DNA from 4 places in the Mucilaginibacter gynuensis genome. Region 1 is predicted to be linked to each of the others. Evidence: riboswitches for the same ligand, from Rfam matches in the RefSeq annotation. Region 1 holds a riboswitch; each other region holds the start of a gene.

Region 1 (3,147 bases):
ACGTGAAAGTGCCGTGCTCCAGATCTTTCCCCTTAAACTCAAAGTTGAAAGGTACCTGTGTTTCGCTCACGTTAAATACGCCCCGCCATACACCTTCCTTAATCACTTTTGCAGCCGGTTCCTTGTCGCCGGCCAGTACAGCCCCGCTGAACAGTAAACCTGCCGACAGCAGCGCGGTGCCTTTTAAAAATTTAATTGTTTTCATAATGGTTGTTTATATGAGGTCGGTTTGTTATTTACCTTGTACTGTATTACCTGCATCCTGCGTGTTAGCCGCGCTTTCCGGTGCCGGTTCGGCTATTAAGGCATCCAGTACTTTGTTGAATTTCTTTTCGTAATCGTCAAAATATTTGCCTGTAACCGTGCCGGTGTAGCCAGTGTATATTTCACGTACATCGCCCTTACGGTCAATAATTATTGTGGTAGGGAAAGCGATGAACTTGTTAATCGCAGGCAGTTTTTGAGCTACCAGTTTTTTATCGGCCAGGCCACCGAACAGAATATCGTAACCGATATTGTACTTATCGCGCAGTTTACCTAAAGTGTATTTAGCATACTCCAGGCTGTCTTTTTGCTCAAAGCCGATAGCGATAGCCTCTACACCACGTTTTTTATTTTTGTTGAACCATGGCGATAAAAACACGGTTTGGTCTGTACAGTTAGGGCACCAGGTACCAATAATTTCAACAATTACTACCTTGCCTTTGTATTTACTATCGCTTAACGATACCTGCTTGCCATTCAGATCGGGGAAGGTAAAATCAAGCTTTTTGTAGCCTTCTTTTAAAAAGGTGAGTTTATAAGGATCGGGGAGTTCAACATCGTTGTTTTTGGTAGCGTCAAACTTCAGGTTTTTGTATATGCCGAAGCCTTCTTCGCCAGATAGTGTACCGTCATCGTTTATTTTTCCTTTAATAATAAAAGGGCTTGGGCCGGTAAAGCCCGATAGCGCGAACTCGTTGCCTTGTATAGTACCTTCAATTTCGCGGCTATCGCCTACCACCGTCATTACCACGCCGGTAAGTTTGTTGCCTTTTTGTTTTAACAGGGCTATTGAAGCTGGCACAGCCTCTTTGCTGTATAATTTAAGCTCCCATTTACCGGTAAGATCTGCTGTAGGAGCAACATCTTTACCAGGCTCAACAAAGCGATAAGTTTTACCATGCTCAGCTGTAAATGGCAACGCGTTACCACGGAAGTTGGGCACCAGGCTGCGATATTCGCCGCTTAGGGTTCCGTCATCGTTTATTTTGGCAACGAGGGCCGCGTCATAAGTATTCATTTTGATAAATACCGAATCTTTACCCAGCAGCTGTACGTGGAAGTTATCGCGGCGTGAACCGTTTAACAGGGTAAATACGGCATGCTCGGCATCTTTACCTTTCAGCTCGAAGTTGAACGGCACTTGCGATTCGCTTACGGTGAATACACCGCGCCAAACACCTTCTTTAATAAATTTTGCAGGCGGGTTTTTATCGCCGGCTAACGCTGTACCACTTAGCAACAATCCCAATGAAAGGTATTTTGCTTTAGATAGATAATTTTTGAAGTTCATTTTTTGTGTGATTTATAGTTGTTAAATTTTGTTTACTGCTTAATTGAACATTAAGTAGTGTGCTTAAATTTGAGGCATAAGCAGTCCCTTACCCGCAGCTAAACAGCTACAGCTCACGGTAAATAATTCCGATAAATTTTATGCGGAGAAACCCCGGGGAACTACATGCACATACAACAACATCGCACGGTGGTTGCGCTTGATTGTTTGGCTAAAAAGAGATAATTCAAATTTTGCATAACACTAGTTAATTTATATTTCCGGAGGAACATCCCTTCGGAAAAAAGTAAAGCACTTATTTCATTACTGAATGAAAAGTTGCTAGAAGATCATCGAGACTTCCTCTCCCTTCTTCTTTATAAATCAACTAATTAATGGTGGGGTTAATTAGATGGCGTAAAGGTAACAATAAAAATCAATAATACAAGTTTATCTATAGAATTAGTAGTATTTATTTTTATTTAGTTTGATATATTGTTTAAATATGGATGACCAACATCCTGGACTGTTCGGAAAAGCAAGCTGAATGAAATTACCACCATTGCATAAAGCAATACCTCTTTACAGCCAGGATGCCGGACTTGTTTTTCAAGGCGGTATCCGGGTTAACAGACAGGTAAAAACTTTAATTACAACAGCAGCAACCGGGTAAAACTGCTAAGCAATAGCTGTTTAAATAGCGCAATGCGGTTTGATCATCAAAAATACCGTTCTTCATTTGTTTATAAATTTAATTTCAGTTTGTCAGGATCAGATTTAAACCCACTGCCTTTCCTAATCGGTCAGCTTCACGGGTATTGCACTGTTCCCTCCTATTTATAAATCAATCGGTGGTATATTGATATATGTGTAAGGTTTAGCTATAATTATTATAGCAGTATTTTTTATTATTACGGGTATATTATTTTACCGCTACGGTAAATTCAATATCCTCGGGCGGCAGGCACTCTTTGTTGCTGCACGCTAAAAAAGTGATAGTGCCTTTTACTACCGGGTTGTTTTTATTAAGCTTTATTTTTTGCTGAAATATTACCTGTTTTTCAAAATAGGCAACGTTCACCCCAAAGTACTTTTCAAACTTTTTAATGGGTCTGGGTTCGGATGGTTTGCCTAACAGCGAAATATCTTCCGACGCGGCAAACTTTAGTTCTGTTTTGGTTGGCCCGCCTTCGGCAATGTTTTGCGAGTAAATGTGCCAGCCTTTATCAATGGTAGCCTTAACAAATATTACTGCCTCGTTATTGCCCGTTTTTTTAGCAGCGTAAGCCCATTTAACAGGTTCCTGTATCTGGCTGTAAGCGCCAAAGCTTAGTAGGAGTATAAATGATAATAAGTATATTTTTTTCATGCTTGTATAGCTGTTTTGTATGTCAAATTAATGTTCCTGGTATTTGACTTATCCTGAGAGGCAAAAAGAGACAGCTATGTATCTGGAAATCTTTTCATCTTATCTATCTCCGCATATCGCGAAGCAGGAGTTAGCACCTTTTACATGTATTAGGATGTACAGGTTGCTAAGACATCATAGGGCCTTTCCCTCTGTCTTTCTGGATAAGTACTATAAAGAACGTGTTATCTGATGCAAATATATG
Region 2 (3,147 bases), on a different contig from region 1:
TAAAAATCGATTTCGCCTAATGATGTTTGCGCCGTAAAGTTGGGCGCTTTGTCTCCTAATCGTAAACTCATGGTGATTATGTATTTATGTTGTTTGTATCCTAATTAATTATGCGGCAACCGAATCATAAACTGCTGCCAATACGCTTACTGCATGGTCAATTTCGGCAGCGGTATTGTATTTACTGAACGAAAAACGAATGGTGTTCCTCGATGCATCGGCATTGATGGCCTGTAATACATGCGATGCCGAACCGGTAGAGCAGGCACTGCCGCCTGATACCGATATATTGTTTTGATCGAGATAAGCTAACAGATCGAAAGCATTGGCGTTAACCGGCAAGCTCGCGCTTAGCACAGTGTAAAGGCTTTTATCTGCAATGGCCGAATTACCATTGAAATATACATCGCCAACCTGCTCCTGTAGTTTATAGATCATCCTGTTTTTTAATGTTTGTATATATTTTTGATGCTCATCAATATCGCGGTAAGCTATTTCCAACGCTTTTGCCAAACCAATTATACCGTGAATATTCTCGGTACCTGCCCTTAATTTGCGCTCCTGCGAGCCGCCATGTAATAACCTCGAAAGCTGTACACCATCGCGGCAGTAAAGAAAACCTACCCCTTTTGGCCCATGAAACTTGTGTGCCGAAGCTGCTATAAAATGCGTTTTTAGTTTTGACAGATCGTGGCGGTAATGCCCGATGGTTTGAACTGTGTCTGAATGAAAAATTGCCCTGTAGCTACAACAGACCTCGCCGATCAATTCGATATCGTTCAGGTTACCAATTTCATTATTGGCATGCATTACCGATACCAGCGAACGTGTATTGTTTTGCAACAAGGTTTCGAGGTGATCGATATCAAGGTTACCCCTGCTATCTATATTGATGAAGCTTAATTTTATTTCGCCCTGTTTTTGCAGCTCTTCCAGTGTGTGCAGTACCGCGTGGTGCTCAAAGGGCGTAGTAATTACGTGTTTTATTTGATGAGAACGTACGCTTGATAGTATGGCAGTATTATCGGCCTCGGTGCCGCCGCTGGTAAAGATGATCTCGTTTGGCGAGGCGTTCAGTAAACCTGCAATGGTTTGCCTTGCCTGCTCAATAGCGCTTTTTACCTGCCTGCCATGCTCGTGATGCGACGAAGGGTTTCCGAAAAATTCGAGTAAGTAAGGGGTGATGGTGGTAAATACCTCGCTATCGAGTTGAGTAGTTGCGGCGTTATCAAGGTAAATTCTCATTTTGTTTCTCTTTTTTATAAATCGTTAACAGTTATGTTTTTGTATCGACTTATCCGGAAAAGAGGCAAAAAAGAAAAGCTACTGAGCGAGTCTTAAAATATTTGTCATCTTATCTTCCTCCTTTGTGGCGGAGCAGGAATTAGCACCTTTTACAAGCTCAAGAGCCGGTACAGGTTGCTAAGACGTCATAGGGCCTTTCCCTCTGTCTTTCTGGATAAGTATAATAAAGAACAATTATTATGATGCAAACATACATATTTAAACTACTATTTACATAGATTTTATAGTTTTTATTTGAAATAATTTATTTAATACTGATTTACAGCTAAATAAAAATGCGCCCGGTAATTAAACCAGACGCTTTTTTCTCTATTTAGGTTGTTGAAAAGCTCAATTAGCAGATCATCTGCCCGCAAAATATTGCTCGCAAAGACCGAATGACAGCGTCATCCCGTTGCCGCCAACACCGTTGATAATGGTTACACCCGGTTCCGGATCGGTTATAAATTCAGTTTCGCCGTTCATCATTTTGGGGTAGATACCATGCCACGATTGCAACAGTTTCCAGTCTTTAAAAGTAGCGAAGGTATGCAGGTAATCGGTAATTAGTTTGTTAATGAATTCCTTATCGAACGGGTCATGCACCAAACCATATTCGTGCGAATCGCCTATGGTGAGCTCGCCGCCGCCATTCTGCGATACCATTACGTGGATGCCCCATTTTAAATGTTCAGCATATTGCTCCTCATAACGTTGCTTAAGCGCAGGCAATGATGCCGCGATTTGAAAACCCGGATAATGGATCATAGATAAACCACCGCAAAGCGACGGACCTATGCGCCAACCTTCGGGCTGGGTAACCAAACGCATCATTTGCAATTTACATTTGCTGATATTGGTTTGCAGGAATAATTCGGGATACAGGGTTTCAAAATCGGCACCGCTACATACAAATATTTCGTCGGCCTCCCAGGTACGTTTACCGGAGTAAACCTTTGGCGCTTGAATTTGGCTTATGGCCGTGTTCCAGTGAAACTCTACACCAAACTTGCCGGCAAGGTATGCGGCCACCTGCCCTACTGCTACCCGCGACTCGATGATCATTTCCTCACCGCTCCATAAAGCACCCTTTAAACCATCCGGGTTTACAGCCGGTGATCTTTGCAGCGCTTCGGCCGGTGTAAGTAAGGCACAGTCGCGGTCATTTTTGTTGGCTTCCACATAGTCGGCAATTACCTGTAGCTCATCATCGTGATAAGCCAAGTGCAGCGAGCCAACTTCGTCATGCCAAATATCGGCTTCGGTACAAACTGTTTTCCAGATGCTGCGCGATAACATGGCCCTTTCAAACATTGGCCCGGTGGCCTGCCCTATTGGCCACACCATACCAAAATTACGTATTGATGCACCCACAGCACGCTCGTTACGTTCAAATACGGTGACTTTATAACCTCGTGTAGCCAGTGCCCTTGTCGTTGCAAGGCCCACTATGCCTGCTCCTATAACTATTGCCGACTTTTGTTTCATACCGTGATGATGTTTAAATTTTTGGCGCTTTTGTTACTTTTTCGCGCACTTTGTAAAAAATATATTAATGACATTACCGCGCTTACGCCGCCAACTATGGCAACGATCAAAACGCCTTCCTTAAAAAACGCGCCCCAGCTAATGGTAGGTCTGCCAAGTTCTTTGATAAGTAATACGCTTACGCTGCCCAAATATCCGGCGGCATCGGCTATGTACATCACAAAACCCACGTTGCTTCGGTATTTAAATGAAGCGATCATCCGCTCGAAGAAAATAGCGTTGTAAGGTACATAACCCAGGTATAAACCTAATCCGGCCATAGTCATCCATGTTATTGCGCTGATGGCTTCCAGATCAAACAATATGGTTGACACG
Region 3 (3,147 bases), 260 kb from region 1:
GGCCACCTAATGAACCACCGATAAGGATATGGATATCTTCGATATTCAAATAATCAGCCAGTAGCTGATGCGCCTTAACAATATCCCTTATGGTAAATTGCGGAAATGCCAAATAATAAGGCTGCCCGGTAACCGGGTTTGTACTTAGCGGATTAGTAGTACCATAAGGCGAACCCAAAATATTGGCACACACAATAAAATGTTCTTCGGGATTAAAATAGTTATCCTTACCGAATAAACCCTGCCACCAATCAAGCACGTCCGAATTGGCAGTCAACGCATGGCACACCCAAACCACATTATCCTTGTTTTTGTTCAGCTTGCCGTAGGTGTTAAAACCTATTTCAAGATCATGCAACTCGCTGCCCGACTCAAGTGTAAATGTTTTAGTGTACTTAAATACTTCTGTGTTCATATATATTATTTAAGTCCCTCCCCAACGGAAGGGACTTTTTAATTTGTATAGCCCGTGCTAAATGGTTTACACCAATTCGGCTTCGGGTTGTTTTATTTTATTGAAGGCTTGTTCAAAATCGCCTTTAATATCATCAATATGTTCAATACCAACCGCTACGCGTAACAGGGTAGGCGTAACGCCGGCAGAAAGCTGCTCTTCATCGCTCAATTGCTGATGCGTAGTAGCCGATGGCTGTATGATCAGCGTTTTCGCGTCGCCTACGTTTGCCACATGACTCACCAGTTTTAGGCTGTCAATTATTGCACCGGCGTTTTCTTTATCGCCTTTTACCTCAAATGACAGTACTGCGCCAAATCCGTTTTTTAAATACTTTTTAGCCAGCGCGTTATACGGTGATGATGCCAAACCCGGATAGTTTACTTTGGCTACCAAAGGATGCTGTTCCAGCCATTTGGCCAGTTCGAGCGCATTATCAATATGGCGTTGTACGCGTAACGACAGGGTTTCTAATCCCTGAACCAATAACCAAGAATTGAATGGGGATTGCGACGGACCGAAATCGCGCAGGCCTTCTACACGGGCACGTATAATAAATTGGATATTACCAAACGGACCGCCAATACCGAATACATCGCCAAATACTAAACCATGATAACCTTCGGCCGGTTCGGTGAATTGAGGATATTTGCCATTGGCCCAGTTATAATTACCGCCATCAACTATTACACCGCCAATGCTTGTACCATGGCCGCCTATCCATTTAGTAGCCGATTGTACTACCACATGCGCGCCATGCTCCAGCGGACGGAACAAATATCCGGCAGCGCCGAAAGTATTATCTACTATTAAAGGCAGGTCGTGTTTTTGTGCTACAGCGGCAATCTTTTCAAAATCAGGGATGTTAAAGCCCGGATTACCAATGGTTTCGAGGTAAATGGCTTTTGTTTTATCGTCGATAAGTGCTTCTATGTTTTCGGCAGTATCATCTTTGGCAAAACGTACATCGATACCAATGCGTTTAAAGGCTACTTTAAACTGGTTATAAGTGCCGCCGTATAAAAATGGTGAGGTAACAAAGTTATCTCCAAGCTGTAAAATATTATTTAAGGCCAAAAACTGCGCTGCCTGGCCGGATGCCGTTGCTAATGCCGCTACACCACCTTCTAAGGCTGCTACCCGTTTTTCAAAAACATCGGTAGTGGGGTTCATTATGCGGGAGTAGATATTGCCAAACTCTTTCAGTGCGAACAGGTTAGCGCCATGCTCGGCACTGTTAAAAACATATGAAGTAGTTTGGTATAAAGGTACAGCGCGTGAACCTGTTGTTGCATCTGCTTCCTGACCTGCGTGTAATTGTAGTGTTTCGAATTTTAAATTTGTAGTAGACATGATATGTTAAGATTTTAATTGTTTGTAAATGATCAGTTTGTTTTACCGTGTGCGCAAAGCAGGATAATAGCATCCCGACAGGAGCAACACGCGTATTTTTCAGGAAAATGAAAATGGGAACGTGTTACTGAATCAACAGCAGCAACACATACAAATACAAATAGCAAATGAATTGCCGGTTGGGGTAACCTGTTGTATCTTACTTTCTTTGACTTGTACTAAACTTTTCATGGTGGTTAATTTATATTCCCCGGGATCCATTCTCCGGGCCAGGAATTGGCACCTTCTTCAAATTGAAGGGTTGCCAGTGGGTTGTTGAGCCTGATCTCTCGCCACTTCTTTATAAACCAAAATTCGCCGGTTGGCGGAACAATGATCTTAATATTTGCTACCAAATAATGTTTCAAAGATATGTTAATTGAATACTTATCTCCAAATTTTATTTTTATTTATGCTTAAAAACTGTTAAAAGCCGCTTTAAGGTCGGCAATAAGGTCATCAATATGCTCTAAACCTACTGATACCCTAAGCAGGTTTCGGGGCGTTTTGGTGTCGAGCCCTTCTACCGATGCACGGTGCTCTATCAGGCTTTCAACACCACCCAGGCTGGTGGCCTGTGTAAACAGCTTTACACTATTTACTACCTTACGGGTATCATCTTCACTGCCTTTTATGCAAAAAGACAGCATCCCGCCAAAGCTCAGCATTTGCGCCTTAGCTATATCATGCTGCGGGTGCGATGGCAAGCCCGGATACATTACACGTTCTACCTTCGGATGATCTTCTAAAAACTGGGCTAATAGCTGCGCGTTGTTTACATGGCCGCGCACACGGTAAGGCAGTGTTTTGATACTTCGTACTAAATAATAGCAATCCATAGGCGAGGGGATAGCGCCACCCATTTCCTGTACCTGGCGGATCTTTAACCACCAGTCGCTTTTTTCGGCGGCAATTAAGGCGCCGCCCATCAGGTCGCTGTGGCCGCCGAAGTATTTGGTAGCCGAGTGCATTACCAAATCGGCCCCTAACGCGATAGGCTGCTGGCATACAGGTGTGGCGAAAGTATTATCGCACACTACTTTAATACCTTTGGCATGAGCTATTGCAACTGCCTTTTTAATATCGGTAAGCTTCAATAACGGGTTCGATGGGGTTTCTATCCATATTACACCGGTATTGGGTTTTATATGCTGTTGTAGTAATTCGGTATCGTTCACATCAATAAAATCGAACTCCAGTATACCTGCAAACAAGTTTTTGATTTGGTTGCGTAAACCATGGTACATATCATCAGGTAATATGATATGTGTGCCCGCAGGTAACGATTGGAATACCGCCAT
Region 4 (3,147 bases), on a different contig from region 1:
TCGGCATTGGTTTCGTTAAAGTTGTAGGCATCTTCTTCGTACGAGCCAAATGGGGTTCCGTTTGTACCGTAGGCAACTTTGATCTTGCGCCTGTCGGTATATTGATCGGTACCTATACGGAAGTTGGCAGACAGTCCGTCGATGATCTTGTAGTTTAATTCCACATTGCCTAAAAAGTGGTTGCGGTGTTGTGCAACGGTATTTTCGTAGGCTACAAAGTATGGGTTGCTGTAATAGCTGTTGTTCCAGTTAAAGGTACTGCCATCGGCATTACGATAATTCCTTAACTGGTTAATATCAACCTGGCGACCGAACCATGTGAATTGTAGCATGGTGCTGGTAGCGCGCTTGCCATAAGCGCCGGGTAGGTTATCGGCATCATCCTTAATGTAGTTGGCCACCGCGTTAATAGTCAGTTTATCGTTTACACGATAGGTAGTATTGAGCGCGAAAGCGTTTTTACCTTGCGATGAATTGGGCACTACGCCTGTTTGATGCAGGTTATTGTATGATAAACGGTAGTCGAACTTTTCATCAGAACCGGTAACGGCCACACCGTTGTTGTATGTATAACCGGTGTTAAAGTAATCTTTAACATTGTTAGGGTGGGCTACAAAAGGCTCTGCTTTACCATTCGAGAAGAATTGAGGGATCAGGCGGCCATCCAATGCAGGGCCCCAGCTTTCATCTACACCATCATTAATACCAGCACCTTTACCATCCACGTAACTGAATTTACCGTTAGAGCCTTGTCCGTAAGCGTTTTGATAATCGGGCAAGGTAAGCAGGCTCGAAAAGCTGGTGTTTGAGTTAAGCGTAATGCCTAAACCTTTGCTATTCTTTCCCGATTTGGTTTTGATGAGTATAACACCACCTGCCGCACGTGAACCATATAATGCTGCCGCGTTAGGACCTTTCAGCACAGTTAACGATTCAATATCTTCTGAATTTAAGTCGGACAGTACGTTGGCGAAATCCCTTGACCCGCTGGTGCCCTGGTTTTGGGCGTTATCTACAGGCACACCATCTACCACAAATAACGGCTGGTTGTTACCGGCAATAGAAGTTTCGCCGCGTATAATGATACGTGCCGAACCCATATCGCCCTGGCTGCTGGTAACGTTTACACCTGCTATTTTACCCGATAAAGCATTGATAATATTGGTTTCTTTAGCCTCTGATATATCTTTCGATTTTAAACCCTGAACAGCGTAGCCCAGTGATTTTTTCTCTTTAGATATGTTGAGCGCTGTTACTACCACCTCGTTAAGCGAATTGGCCTGTTCATCAAGCACAATTTGCAAGGTAGTTTCGGTTTCGCTTATCACAATTTCCTGTGTTTTGTAACCGATGTATGATACATTTATAATATCCTTCGGTTTGGCGGTAAGGGTAAATTTACCATCCACATTGGTTTGGGTACCGCTGGTGCTGCCTTTTATGGAGATGCTAACGCCGGGTAGGGGCAGGCCATCGGTTTTGGCGGTTACCGTACCGCTTATTTTTACCGATTGCGCGTAAAGCGTTTGGGCAAAAAGGAGTGGCAAAAGCAGGGCCACTAATAATTTGTAAGTTTTCAACATGACAATTGTTTGTGAGTGTTTGTGTTTCTCCCGTTTGTATTGATGTTGCCGTGAAACAAGCGCATAGCAAAGCCAGTCCGCTTAAAAGCAGTATCAACTTTAGGGTGTTAAATATTTATTGTTTGGCGTTACTCGCTGTGGTAGCCTGTATATTAAGACCGGTGCAAATAACCTGGCAGCCTGTTAGCTGCAACAACACATGACAGCCATGTGCGCGAAAACGTATGTGCTTAAGGCACCGTTAGATGTGGTTTTTAAGGTAGGTAAACTTAAGTGAGTACTTCGTTTTTTCATTTACTTATTTGTTATATTAATAGTGGGGAATATGCTTGTTATTATTAACTAATGCGGCGCACCCAATTATGGATGAACAGAAATAAAATTTTTAATTAATTATACAGATTGCCGGAGATAAGCTGAGATGCTTGCTTGTAGCGCAAACAGTTTGCAGAGTTAACATTATCTTTTCTGCCACGGGGCAGATAGGAATTAGCACCTTTATACCAATGGCGTACAGGTTGCTAAGACATCACAGGGCCTTTCCCTCCGTCTTTCTGGATAATTAAATGATGTATAAGAACGATTGACGCTGCAAATATATAATATATATTCTACTAAATCTATAGATATTATATTTTATTGTCAGATTATTGTCAGTTTGGGTTTATGGTGGTATAATTAATTGTATTACAAGTATATTTTATTGTGTTAATTATATAGTGTAAAAATTGCAGGTTTTAAAGCTTGAGGTATTTATACATATAAAAGTTTTGTATCTGCACCGTGTATTGCAATTACCAATGGCGCTAAATTTTAAGCGGATATTATCAAATTGATAATAGTGAACCGGTGCTTAAAATTGTGGTGTATAAAGCGTACCTTTGCAAAATTATTTTCGGGGGGAGATTGGGCTTAATATCAAGGCTTTCATCTTTTTACGTAATAACATAAAACGAACGAAAGCATGAAAAAGATAGTAGACTACAGGAAATTATTGGGCGTTAACGAAGCCGCCGAACTACAGGAACTAAAATCGGTATACCGTGGTTTGATGAAAGCCTGGCACCCCGATAAATTTCAGGAAAGCGAAGAAAGCAAGTTAGCTGCCGAAGAAAAAAGTAAGACTATTATCGAAGCCTATCACTTTTTGGTGAGTATTGCTCCCGAAACCCGTGCCCAGTCTATCACCGAATACACCGCGACCACAACCGCATCGGCCATGGTTGATTTTGAATACAAATCACAAGTGCTTAAAGTTAGCTTTGCCGATGGCAACGAATATGAATATTTCGACGTGCCAAAAGCCATCTATGTAAAGCTCATCAACGCCGATTCACCCGGCCGTTTCGCCCGCAGGCATATCTTCAACAACTACGTTTACCGCAGCGTAAGCAAGCTGGTAGCATCGGCGTAGTCGGTTTAGATACAAGAATAGAGATTCAGGATTTAAGAAAATATATGATCCCAAATTTTCTTTCCATAGGGGAGAAGGTTTGGGGTTTTTTACGTAGGACTGTCAGCCTGAGTTTTAAAATCCGTGGCCTCTAAGGGTTCAATGACATGT

What was found. Region 1 has a riboswitch for S-adenosylmethionine ahead of ABD894_RS00740 (peroxiredoxin family protein). Riboswitches for the same ligand answer to the same signal wherever they lie in the genome.
Region 2: linked by a shared signal. The riboswitch ahead of ABD894_RS20430 (cysteine desulfurase family protein) and the one ahead of ABD894_RS00740 (peroxiredoxin family protein) in region 1 are both predicted to bind S-adenosylmethionine.
Region 3: linked by a shared signal. The riboswitch ahead of ABD894_RS01985 (O-acetylhomoserine aminocarboxypropyltransferase/cysteine synthase family protein) and the one ahead of ABD894_RS00740 (peroxiredoxin family protein) in region 1 are both predicted to bind S-adenosylmethionine.
Region 4: linked by a shared signal. The riboswitch ahead of ABD894_RS05580 (SusC/RagA family TonB-linked outer membrane protein) and the one ahead of ABD894_RS00740 (peroxiredoxin family protein) in region 1 are both predicted to bind S-adenosylmethionine.

The regions. Positions count from the first base shown of each region.
Region 1 covers NZ_BAABFT010000001.1:198,684-201,830, reverse strand. The annotation lists gene ABD894_RS00745 (peroxiredoxin family protein) at 1-205, opposite strand, end outside; gene ABD894_RS00740 (peroxiredoxin family protein) at 233-1,555, opposite strand; SAM riboswitch class I at 1,805-1,920, opposite strand; gene ABD894_RS00735 (protein-disulfide reductase DsbD N-terminal domain-containing protein) at 2,457-2,903, opposite strand; SAM riboswitch class I at 3,000-3,113, opposite strand.
Region 2 covers NZ_BAABFT010000013.1:27,715-30,861, reverse strand. The annotation lists gene ABD894_RS20435 (peroxiredoxin) at 1-71, opposite strand, end outside; gene ABD894_RS20430 (cysteine desulfurase family protein) at 109-1,245, opposite strand; SAM riboswitch class I at 1,352-1,466, opposite strand; gene ABD894_RS20425 (TIGR03364 family FAD-dependent oxidoreductase) at 1,648-2,772, opposite strand; gene ABD894_RS20420 (DUF5690 family protein) at 2,769-3,147, opposite strand, start outside.
Region 3 covers NZ_BAABFT010000001.1:462,366-465,512, reverse strand. The annotation lists gene ABD894_RS01990 (homoserine O-acetyltransferase family protein) at 1-415, opposite strand, end outside; gene ABD894_RS01985 (O-acetylhomoserine aminocarboxypropyltransferase/cysteine synthase family protein) at 482-1,807, opposite strand; SAM riboswitch class I at 2,046-2,156, opposite strand; gene ABD894_RS01980 (trans-sulfuration enzyme family protein) at 2,263-3,147, opposite strand, start outside.
Region 4 covers NZ_BAABFT010000002.1:548,605-551,751, reverse strand. The annotation lists gene ABD894_RS05580 (SusC/RagA family TonB-linked outer membrane protein) at 1-1,583, opposite strand, end outside; SAM riboswitch class I at 2,040-2,148, opposite strand; gene ABD894_RS05575 (KTSC domain-containing protein) at 2,548-2,997, shown strand.